DNA from 2 places in the Cupriavidus sp. FW216-B1 genome. Region 2 is predicted to be linked to the other one. Evidence: predicted binding sites of a transcription regulator. Region 2 holds the regulator's gene; the other holds the start of a gene.
The links. Region 2 encodes sigma-54, which starts transcription at its own class of promoters, with help from an activator protein. Its sites were predicted from a motif close to TGGCANGNAANCTGCTTT; they were not measured.
Positions count from the first base shown of each region.

Region 1: the regulator sigma-54 is predicted to act here: its motif matches at 3,134-3,151, upstream of AC3WXD_RS28245 (ATP-NAD kinase family protein).

Region 1 is NZ_JBYTEL010000020.1:48,820-54,578, reverse strand. Features, by position in the region: gene AC3WXD_RS28255 (alpha-ketoacid dehydrogenase subunit beta) at 1-928, opposite strand, end outside; gene AC3WXD_RS28250 (thiamine pyrophosphate-dependent dehydrogenase E1 component subunit alpha) at 978-1,973, opposite strand; gene AC3WXD_RS28245 (ATP-NAD kinase family protein) at 1,985-3,097, opposite strand; gene AC3WXD_RS28240 (sigma-54-dependent Fis family transcriptional regulator) at 3,300-5,348, opposite strand; gene AC3WXD_RS28235 (FkbM family methyltransferase) at 5,580-5,759, shown strand, end outside.
Region 2 is NZ_JBYTEL010000011.1:68,645-74,403, reverse strand. Features, by position in the region: gene AC3WXD_RS21880 (PsiF family protein) at 62-397, opposite strand; gene hprK (HPr(Ser) kinase/phosphatase) at 601-1,572, opposite strand; gene ptsN (PTS IIA-like nitrogen regulatory protein PtsN) at 1,651-2,106, opposite strand; gene hpf (ribosome hibernation-promoting factor, HPF/YfiA family) at 2,525-2,875, opposite strand; gene AC3WXD_RS21860 (RNA polymerase factor sigma-54) at 2,925-4,400, opposite strand; gene lptB (LPS export ABC transporter ATP-binding protein) at 4,534-5,322, opposite strand; gene lptA (lipopolysaccharide transport periplasmic protein LptA) at 5,357-5,759, opposite strand, start outside.

The DNA of each region.
Region 1 (5,759 bases), on a different contig from region 2:
ACGGCACCGGCGTGTGCGGCGGGCACACCATCTCGATGCCGGCCTTGAGCGCGCCGAAGGCCCGCTGCGCGACCTGCGCGGCGATGTCGGTGGCGATGTTGCAGCGCGGGCTGGCTTCGTCCACCACCACCAGGCGGCCGGTGTTTTCCACGGTCTCCAGCACGGTGTCGATGTCCAGCGGCGACAGGCTGCGCAGGTCCACCACCTCGGCCTCGATGCCTTCCTTGGCCAGCGTGGCGGCGGCTTCCAGCGCGCGGTGCACCATCAGGCCATAGGTGACGATGGACACATCCTTGCCGTCGCGCACGATGTTGGCCTCGCCGAACGGAATCGCGTACGAGTTCTCCGGCACCTCGCCTTCGAAGCCGTACAGGTTCTTGTGCTCGCAGAAGATGACGGGGTCGTTGTCGCGGATGGCCTGGATCAGCAGGCCCTTGGTGTCGTAGGGCGTGGACGGGCACACCACCTTGAGCCCCGGGATGTGCGTGAACAGCGGCGTAAGCATCTGGCTGTGCTGGGCCGCCGCGCGAAAGCCCGCGCCGACCATCGCGCGGATCACCACCGGCGTCTCGGCCTTGCCGCCGAACATGTAGCGGAACTTGGCGGCCTGGTTGAAGATCTGGTCGAAGCACACACCCATGAAGTCGATGAACATCAGCTCGGCGATGGGGCGCATGCCGCAGGCCGCCGCGCCGATGGCCGCGCCGACGTAGGCGGACTCGGACAGCGGCGTGTCGAGCAGGCGGTCGCCGTGCTTGGCGTAGAGGCCCTTGGTGACGCCGAGCACGCCGCCCCAGGCGTCCTTCTCGCCGTCCGCGCCGGCGCCGCCGACGATATCCTCGCCGAGCATGATCACGCTCGGGTCACGGGTCATTTCCTGGTCGATCGCTTCGTTGATCGCCAGCTTCATGCTGAGTTTGCGGGACATGGTTGGGTCTCCTGTCTGTGCTGTTCGTGCGGTCCGGTCTGCGATGCGCTCAGTAGCTGACGTAGACGTCGGTGAGCAGGTCGGCGGCGGTGGGGAACGGCGCGGCCTTGGCCTGCTGCACGGCGTCCTCGATCAGCGCGGCGACCTGCTCGTCGATGGCCTTCAGTTCTTCGGGGGCGATCACGCCGGCCTGCGTCACGGTGGCGGCGAATTTCTTCAGGCAGTCCTTGTTGGCGCGGATGTCGTCGAGCTCGCCGCTGGCGCGGTAGGTCTGCGCGTCGCCCTCGAAATGGCCATAGAAGCGCACCATCTTGCATTCGAGCAGCGCGGGGCCGCCGCCTTCGCGGGCACGTTTGATGACTTCGCCGGCGGCCTCGTGCACGGCGAAGAAGTCGGTGCCGTCCACGGTCACGCCGGGAATGCCGAAGCCGGCGGCGCGGTCGACGTAGCTGTCCACGGCGGTGCCGTACTCGCGCGCGGTGGACTCGGCGTAGCCGTTGTTCTCGATGACGAAGATCACCGGCAGGTTCCACACGGCGGCCAGATTCAGGCTTTCGAGGAAGGTGCCCTGGTTGGAGGCGCCGTCGCCGGCGAACGTGATGCCGACCTCGCCCTTGCCGCGGAACTTGGCGGCCAGCGCGGCGCCGCAGACCAGCGGCGCGCCCGCGCCGAGAATGCCGTTGGCGCCCATCATGCCCTTGGACAGGTCGGCGATATGCATGGAGCCGCCCTTGCCGTTGCACGAGCCGCCCTTGCGGCCGTAGATCTCCTTCATCATCGCCGCCGGATCCACGCCCTTGGCGATGCAGTGGCCGTGGCCGCGGTGCGTGCTGGCGATACGGTCGCCGTCGCCGAGGTGATGCAGGATGCCGACGCCGGCGGCTTCCTCGCCGGCGTAGAGATGGACGAAGCCGGGAATGTCGCCGCGGCCGAAGTCCACGTGCAGGCGCTCCTCGAAATCGCGGATGGTGCGCATGCGGCGATACACGGCGAGCAGGTCTTCCTTGCCGAGCGGCAAGGTGTTCTGGCTGGCTGGGGTGGTCATGTCTGTCTCCTTCATGGTTTTGTGGCAGCGGTAAGGCTATCGGCAAGCGTTGGCGGGCAGGAAGCGGGCGGCGGCGCGCGCCCGCAGCGCATCAGCCCGGCGGCAGCGGCGTAGCGCATGCAGGCGGCCACGTCGAGGCTGAGGAAGGCGCGCTCGCGCAGCGTCACGGTAACTTCGTCGCGCGCGCCGAACACCAGCTCGCGCTCGCCGTCCAGCGCGACGATGCCGCTGCGCTGGCGCACGCGGTGCGGCACGCCGTCGGCCAGGCGCTCCCAGCCGGCGATGGGCACGGCGCTGAGCAGCCCCGGCGCGATCGGCGCGCGCAGGTCGAAGCGGCCTGCGCCGGCGGCGGCGAGCTCGATGGCGAGGCCGCCGGGCTCGTGGCGCCCGACCGGCTCGAGCAGCCCGCCGATGGCGGACAGGCCGATGGCCTGCGGATCGGCGAAGGCGAGGTACACGGCGCCAAGCGTCTCGGTCTTCCACAACGCGCGCGCGCCGATGAAATGCTCGTGCGAGATCACGGCGTCCACCAGGGCGATGTCGTGGCGCACTTCGTGTTCGCCGGCGATGCGGACGTCGAGCCGCTTGTTGGCGGCCAGCGCCTGCGCGGCGGGAATGCGCCCGCTGGCGAACAGGCCGGTGGCAAGGCCGGTGATGGTGGCCTCGCGCATTTCGGGATAGGCGTTGTTGGTGCCGGTGGAGATGCCGGCAATCGGCACGCGGCCGCATTCGCGCACCACCGCGCGATGGGTGCCGTCGCCGCCGAGCACGATGATGGCGGCGACGCCCGCCTCGCGCATCATGCGCGCGGCCAGGAAGGTATCGTCCACGCGCGCGGTGACGGGCATGTCGAGGTAGGCCACTTCGGGCAGCGCGGCGTCCGGCCCCTGGCGACGCGTCAGATGGCGCGCCAGCAGCACGCGCATGCCTTCGCGGTCCGGCATCATCAGCACGCGGCCCACGCCGCAGGCGGCGAGCGCGGCCAGCAGGCGCAGCACGATGTTGACGCGGTCGGCCAGCTGCAGCGTATTGGCGTTGGCGATCACGCGGCGGATGTCGCGCGCCGAGATCGGATTGGCGATGATGCCCACCAGCGGCCGCGCGGCCAGCGTCTGCTCACCCATGCCTGGTCTCCTGCCGTTTTATCTTGTGGCAGGCATATCGCAATGGGCGTGCCACCCGGCGCACACGCAGGCAAGGCAGCAAAAGCGCGGAAAAAGCGCGGGATTACCCGCAGAAAAAACGGCTACCGGCGAGACAGCCGGGGCCGCGCTGTGACAGGTGTCACAGCATCAGGTGTCAAGCCGCGCGACACCTGTCGCGCGGTCAGTGCGGCGCGTCGCGCTGGTTGGGCGAGGCGATGCCATAACGCGCCATGCGGCGGTACAGCGTCATGCGGCTCACGCCGATCTGGCGCGCCACCGCGCTGAGGTTCCAGCCCGCCGCGCGCAGGTACTGCATCAGCAGCATGCCCTCGGGCGGAAGCTGGTGCGGATCGAAGTGCGGATCAAAGTGCGGGCCGGGGCCGGCGACCGGCGCCGGCTGGACCGCTGGCGCCGCCGCGCCGGCCGGCGGCAGCGCGGGCGCCAGCAAGCCCGGTTGCCGCGGTGCGGCGCCGATGCCTTCGGGCAGGTCTTCCACTTCGACATGGCCGCCGGTGCAGACCGCGCGCGCGTATTCGAGCGCGTTGCGCAGTTCGCGCAGGTTGCCGGGCCACGCATGCGCATGCAGGCGCGCGCGCGCCGCCGGCGACAGGCTGACGGCGGCGCCGCCCGCGCCGAGCATCTTGTCGATCAGCCAGTCCAGGTCGGTGCGCTCGCGCAGCGGCGGCAGCGCGAGGCGCGCGCCGTTGAGGCGGTAGTACAGGTCTTCGCGGAAGCGCCCGCTGCTCACCAGTTGATCCAGCGGATGGTGCGTGGCGGAAATCACGCGCACATTGACCGGCACCGGCCGCGCGGCGCCGATGGCCAGCACCTCGCCTTCGGCCAGCACGCGCAGCAGGCGCGATTGCAGCTCGCGCGGCATGTCGCCGATCTCGTCGAGGAACAGCGTGCCGCCGTCCGCTTCCTGGATCAGGCCGCGCTTGGCGCGCGGGCCTGCGCCGGAGAAGCTGTTGGGCAGGTGGCCGAACAGTTCGCTCTCGATCAGCGTCTCGGGAATCGCCGCGCAGTTGACCGCCACGAACGGCCCGCCGCGGCGCGCGCTGGCCTGGTGCAGCGCCTTGGCGAGGTATTCCTTGCCGCTGCCGGTCTCGCCGTTGATCAGCAGGTTGATCGGCGAATCCACCAGCCTGGCGGCGCGCTGCAATTGCTGCTGCAGCGCGGCATCGCCGCCGCACAGGGCGGCCAGCGGCGCCTGCAGCGGCGCGCCGCGCGCCACCACGGCCGGCTGCCAGCGCGGCGCCGGCGGCATCACGCTCAGGTAGAGCCGCCTGCCGCTGCGCGACAGCGCCAGCGCGCGCTGCTCGCTCGGGCGCGAATGGACGAAGCGGCCGAGCTCGTCCAGGCGGGCGTCGAACAGCGCCTCGAAGGCCATGCCCAGCACCGGCGCGCCCGATACGGTCGATACGCCGCCGCCCGCGCCAAGCTCGGCCTCCAGCATCTGCTGCGCGCGCCGGTTGTGGCCGCTCACGCGGCCGGCGGCGTCGAGCGCGAGCAGGTATTCCGGGTTCACGTCGACGAATTCCGGCGCCGCGTCGAGCTTGAGGATCCAGTCCTCGCGGTGGCTGCGCAGGAAGCTGGCGTTCTCGATGTGGCTGGCGTAGATGCGCACCATCTGCAGCGCCAGCCCCTGGCTGTCCTTGGCTTGCGGCGAGGTCAGCGCGGAGATGTCGAGGATGGCGCAGAGGCTGCCGTGCGAGTCGAACAGCGGCGCGGCGGTGCAGGTCAGCGGGATGTGGGTGGCGTCGAAATGGTCGGCCTGGTGCACCGTCAGCGCCTGCCCGGTGGCCAGCGCGGTGCCCACCGCGCAGGTGCCGGCGCCGGCCTCGCTCCACTGCGCGCCCAGGTACAGGCCGGCGCGGCGCAGGCGTGCGTCGGCATTGGCGTCGCCGAGGTAGTCCACGGTCACGCCCTGCGCGTCGGTGAGCAGCACCACGTAGCCCATGCCGGCCACCTGGCCGTAGAGCGTCTGCAGGCCGTGGCGGGCGATGCGGGTGAAATCGTCGATGCGCTGCTGGTGCTCGCGCAGCCGCGTCTGCGGCAGGATGCGGGCCTGCTGCATGCGCGCGGGGTCGAGCCCGTACTGGTGCACGCAGCGCCGCCAGGAATTCTGGATGATGGTCTCGGGCGCGCGCGGCAGGCACGGCAACGGCGCGCCGGCGTGCGTGGTGAGCTGGACTACCGTGTCGATGTGCTCGCGTTGCCGCAGGTCCATCGTCGTCTCCTTGTCGTCTCCCGGCGTGGCGCCGTCCGGCTCTGCGTGCCTCTGAATGACGGGCGGCCGGGAATCCTAATGTATCCGACCGGGAGCGGCTTGGGCAAACCTCTTCATGCGATGTGCGCGGGCAGGCCCATGCGTGCGGCGCAGCAATTTTCGTATCCGTCCAATGTCCACGGCTCGGGTTTCGCCTTAACTTCGAGGCCTCCCACTCGCCCACGCCGGCCCATGCCGATCCTGTTCCCCCCGACCGAAGTCATCACCAGCGCACTCGACGGCACTCGCTACATCGTTTTCCAGGGGCCGGACCTGATCTCGAACGAACTGAGGAAGACCGGTGGCTTCGAAACATGGCTGCGCCCGTTCTTCGAAAAGCTGCTGCGCAACCAGTTGCCCGGCACCATTCTC
Region 2 (5,759 bases):
AGAAAAATGGCGAACCGGGGTTCGCCATTCGACTGCGTGCCTTGCCGCAAGGGCGGCCCTTTTACTTGGACAGGCAATCCTTCATGAAGGCCTTGCGCTCGTCGCCCTTCTTGCCGGTGGCGTCCTTGTTGCACGCCTTCATCTTTTCCTGCTGGCTGTTGCCGGGCGCCGCCGCCGGCTTGTTCGACAGGCAGCCCTTCATGAAGGTCTTGCGCTCGTCGCCCTTCTTGCCGGAAGCCTGGGTGTTGCAGGCCTTCATCTTGTCCTGCTGGGTGTTGGCGGCTGCGGGTGCCGCCGCGGGGGCGGCGGGTGCGGCGGGGGCCGCAGCCGTCTGGGCAAACGCCACGCTGGCGAACAGCGGGGCTACCAGCGCGCACATCGCGATCATCTTCTTCATGCTTGCTCTCCTGGCTGTGGAAAACGTCATGGCCGCCGGCCTGTCGGCGCGGCGGCTCGGGGTGGGCTCGATGCCCATTACAGCACAAAACGGACGATGTCCCAAAGCCGTTGACGGCCTGGACCCGCAAGCAATGTAAGCAAATGAAAAACCGCGCGGGGCGGGCGCGCTTTCTGCGCGCGCGCGCCCGCGCTCCCGGCGCTTCAGAGCAGCCGGCCCTGGCCGCGCGCGACCACGTCGGCCTGCATCGCCGCGCGCTGGCGGTCCATGAAGTCGCGCAGCGTGTCGATGCCGCGCAGGCGCAGGATGGTGTTGCGCACGGCGGCCTCGACCAGCACGGCGAGGTTGCGGCCGGCCGCCACCTGGATCTTGACCATGTGGATCGGCAGGCCGAGCACGTCGAGGTATTGCGAATCGAGCGGCAGGCGCTCGAACTCGCCGTCGTTGCGGCGCACGAGCTGCACCACCAGCTTCATCTTCATCTTCCGGCGCACCGCGGTCTCGCCGAAGATGGTCTTGATGTCGAGCAGGCCCAGTCCGCGCACCTCGAGCAGGTTCTGCAGCAGCGGCGGGCAGCGGCCTTCGATGAAGTCCGGCCCCAGGCGCACGAAGTCCACCGCGTCGTCGGCCACCAGCCCGTGTCCGCGCGAGATCAGTTCCAGGCCGAGCTCGCTCTTGCCCAGGCCCGACTCGCCCATGATCAGCACGCCCATGCCGAGGATGTCGAGGAACACGCCGTGCATGGTCACGCGCGGCGCGGAGATCCGCGAGAGATAGAGCCGCAGGTGGTCGATCACCGCGGCCGAGGACACCGGCGTGGTGAACAGCGGCGTGGACGAGCGCGTGCAGCGCAGTTCCAGGTCGGGCGGCGGCTCCATGCCGTCGGCGATCACCAGGAACGGCGGCTCGAGCAGGATCAGCTCGCCCATCTGGCGCTTGCGCATCTCGTCGTCGAGGCGCTGGTAGTAGGTGATCTCCGGCTTGCCGAGCACCTGGATCCGGTTCGGGTGGATCAGGTTCAGGTGGCCGACGAGGTCGGCGGCGGAGGTGGCTTCGCGCGCGAACTCGACGTCGAAGGCGCGGTCCGCGCCTTCCAGCCCAGCAACCCAGGAGAGTTTGATGTCGGCTGCGTTGTCGTCGAAGATCGACTGCGAGGTGACGCCAGTGAGTTCCATGCGGCTACTTTCGGGGGACGGGCTTTCAGGCCGGGCGGGCCGTCGCCCGGCGTGCCGGGTGGCGGCTGCCCAGGCGGGTCAGGGATGCCATTGCGTCAGCAACTGGTGCACGGCATCGGAAGTGGGCAGGGTGGCGAGTCCTTCGCGCATTTCGCGGTCGGACAGCAGCTGGGCGATCTCGGAGAGGATTTCCAGGTGTTGCTGGGTGGCCTGCTCGGGCACCAGCAGGAAGATCAGCAGCGATACCGGCTTGCCGTCCGGCGACTCGAACGGGATCGGCTCGGCCAGGCGCATGAAGCCGGCCAGCGGCTGCTTCAGGCCCTTGATGCGGCCGTGCGGAATGGCCACGCCGGCGCCGAGGCCGGTCGAGCCCAGCGATTCGCGGGCAAACAGGTTGTCGGTCACGGTGGCGCGCGCTACGCCGTGGTTGTTCTCGAAGAGGAGCCCGGCCTGTTCGAACACCCGCTTCTTGCTGGTGACGCTGACGTCGAGGTTGATGTTGCCGGGTGGCAGCAATTTAGCCAAACGATTCATGTGGAATGCGCAGGTTTTTCTAGTAAGCAGGCCCGGGGCCGGCAGGGGGGCGCGCCAGGCAAAAAGGGGATGAAAAGGCCGGTGCCGGCTCATACCCGCATTGCACCGGTTGTCCCATGCCGGTGTCGGGCGTCTGGCCATTATAGAGCAGGCCCGCCCCCGCCTTGTGCATCGCAATAGCCCGTGCGCGGAAGCGGTGCCGCGCGCATGCCCGGAATCGCTGAACCACCGTTCATGTATTGCGCAGCATACACCGGCGGCGGGGCGTTGCGGAATCCCCTTGTGGCATTGCGCAACGGCCGCCGGCGCGAGGGTGGACACGAAAGCGGACGGCGCAAAAAAGCCGCGCAACGGGCGCGGCTTGTTCTGGTTCAAGGGACTGACACCGGCGGCCCCCTTGGCGGGCCGCCAGGCACGGTCATTGCTGCATCTGCGATGCGGCCATCTGGTACTTGACCGCGTCGCGGTCGTGGCTCTGCACGCGATCCTTGTGGCGAATCACCTGCCGGTCGAGCTTGTCGACCAGTGCGTCGATGGCGGCATACAGGTCTTCGTGATGCGCCTCGACAAAGATGTCCTTGCCCTTGAGATGTAGATTGATTTCCGCATACTGCCGCCGGTCCTTTTCTTTTGTATTGTCGACAGAGAGCAGCACGCTTACGCCAATGACTTGATCGAAATGCCTGACGATACGCTCCAGTTTCGTTTCCACGTACTCACGCAGCGGGGGCGTGATGTCCAAGTGGTGTCCACTGATCTTGAAGTTCATAGCGTTTCTCCTTCTGAAAGAGCCACACCAGGCAGGCGGTGCGGCTCGGCTACAAAGTCTTGCGGAGATTGACGGCAGGGATTTTCAGCGCTTCACGGTATTTGGCCACGGTTCGCCGGGCCACCACGAAGCCTTGCTCGCCGAGCAGTTCGGCGATCCTGCTGTCCGACAGGGGGTTCCTGGGGTCTTCGGCTCCTATGAGTTGCTTGATCAACGCCCTGATTGCCGTTGATGAGGCCGCGCCGCCGGTTTCCGTGGATACGTGACTGCCGAAGAAGTACTTCAGCTCGAAAGTCCCCATCGGCGTTGCCATGTATTTATTGGTTGTCACCCGAGAGATGGTGGACTCGTGTAAACCCAGTGTATCGGCAATCTCCCGCAAAACCAAGGGGCGCATCGCAATTTCCCCGTGGGTGAAGAAGTTCTTTTGACGTTCGACAATCGCTTGTGCGACGCGCAATATGGTGTCGAAGCGCTGCTGGATATTCTTGATGAGCCAGCGCGCTTCCTGCAGCTTCTGCTGCAGCCCGGCCGCGCCGGAGTCGCCTTTTGCGCCGCGCAGGATCTGCGCGTACATGTCGTTGATGCGTAGCCGCGGCATCACATCCGGGTTGAGCTGCGCGATCCAGCCGCCGCTCATTTTCCGCACGAACACGTCGGGCACGACGAAGTCGGCCTCGGGGCGGCTGTAGGCATGGCCGGGGTAGGGCGCGAGCGAGCGGATCAGCTCGTGCGCGGCCTTGAGGTCGGCCTCGTCGACCTGCAGCGCCTTCTTCAGGCGCGTGTAGTCGCGCACCGCGAGCAGCTCGAGATGGCTGGTGACGATGGTCAGGGCCAGCTCGCGCTGCGGATGCTTGAGCCGGCGCAGCTGCAGCGCCAGGCATTCGGCAGCGTTGCGCGCGCCCACGCCGGCGGGGTCGAAGCTCTGCAGCAGCGTGAGGATGGCGTGCACCTCGTCGAGCTCGAATTCGAGCTCCTCGGGCAGCTCCGTGCAGATTTCCTCGAGCGAGGCGCTCAGGTAGCCGTCGTCGTCGAGCGACTCGATCAGGAAGATGGCCAGGCCCTTGTCGCGCATGGAGATCTTCAGCGGGGCGAGCTGCTCCATCAGGTGCTCGCGCAGCGTGGGCTCCGCGTCGCGCAACTGCATCGGGGTCTTTTCGTCCTCGTCGCCCTGCGGGCGGCGGGCGAAGTCGTCCAGGCTCCAGTCGTTGCCGTAGTCCTCGCCGCTGTCGCTGTAGCTGTCCTCGCTGTCGGCGGCGCCGTCGGCGCGGTTCTCGCTGGTGCCCTGGCCGTCGGCGGGGGCCGGCGCGGGCGCGCTCTGCAGGTTGACCGAGCCGTCGGCGGCCACGCGCAGCGGGCTTTCGATCCAGTCGTTCTCGCGTTCGAGCAGCGGATTCTCGGTCAGGGCCTGTTCCACTTCCTGCTGCAGTTCGAGCGTGGACAGTTGCAGCAGGCGGATCGACTGCTGGAGTTGCGGCGTGAGCGCGAGATGTTGCGAGAGGCGGAGCTGTAGCGACGGTTTCATGCGAGCTATTTTATGCCCAACTTCCGTACTGGTGGAACGGAAATTGCTATCGCTGGCGTCGCCGTGATCGTTTGCGGGGCGAAAGGCGGCATGAACGCCGCCTCGCGGGTGTCCCCGCGTGCCCCTCCCGCGGCTACATGCGGAAGTTCTCGCCCAGGTAGACCTTGCGCACCGACTCGTTGGCGATGATGTCTTCCGGCTGCCCGGACGCCAGCACCGTGCCTTCGCTGATGATGTAGGCGTGGTCGCAGATGCCCAGCGTCTCGCGCACGTTGTGGTCGGTGATCAGCACGCCGATGTTGCGCGCCTTGAGGAAGCTGACGATGCGCTGGATCTCGCCCACCGCGATCGGGTCCACGCCGGCGAACGGTTCGTCGAGCAGGATGAAGCGCGGCGCGGAGGCCAGCGCGCGCGCGATTTCCACGCGGCGGCGCTCGCCGCCCGACAGCGACAGCGCCGGGTTGTCGCGCAGGTGGGCGATCTGCAGGTCGTCGAGCAGGGTGTCCAGGCGCCGCTCGATCTCGGCCTTGGCCAGCGGCTTGCCGTCGTGGACCTGCAATTCCAGCACGGCGCGGATGTTCTCCTGCACGTTGAGCTTGCGGAACACCGACGCTTCCTGCGGCAGGTAGGACAGGCCCATGCGGGCGCGCTCGTGGATGGCCAGGCCGCTGATGTGCTTGTCGTCGAGCACGATGTCGCCCTCGTCCAGCGCCACCAGCCCGACGATCATGTAGAACGAGGTGGTCTTGCCCGCGCCGTTGGGGCCGAGCAGGCCCACCACCTCGCCGCTCTTCACGTCGAGCGACACGTCCTTGACCACCGTGCGCGAGCCGTAGCGCTTCTTCAGGTGGCGCACGACGAGCGTGCTGCTTTCGGTCAGGACGTTGGTCGCGGACGACGGTTCGGTCAAGGTAGCGGTCATGAAGGCGTGAATCCGTGGGTCGGCTGCGGCGGGGTCAGGGGGCGGCGGGGGCCGGCGCGGGCTTGAGCGGCAGCGCGCTGGCGGCGGCGCCGCTGGCGGGCTGCTCCTGGCGCGGCGACAGCACCGCGCGCACGCGCCCGGACGGGCTGCCCGCGGTGGCGTTGTCGGTGCCGCCGGTGGCCGTGTAGAACTCGTTGCGGCTGTCGTAGGTGATCACCGCGCCGCGGATCTCGTCGATCAGCTTGGCGCCGGCCAGGCGCGCCATGCGGGCGTGGCCGATCAGCTTGGACAGGTCCTGCTTGCCGTCGGACTCGATGCGGTCGCCCCAGCCGTCGATGTATTCGTCGACGTTGTCGCGCTTCTGGCGGATGTAGGCCTGCTTGCCGCCCTTGGAGGTGGCCACCGCGTACTGGTAGCCCTCGGGGTCGGTGCGCACT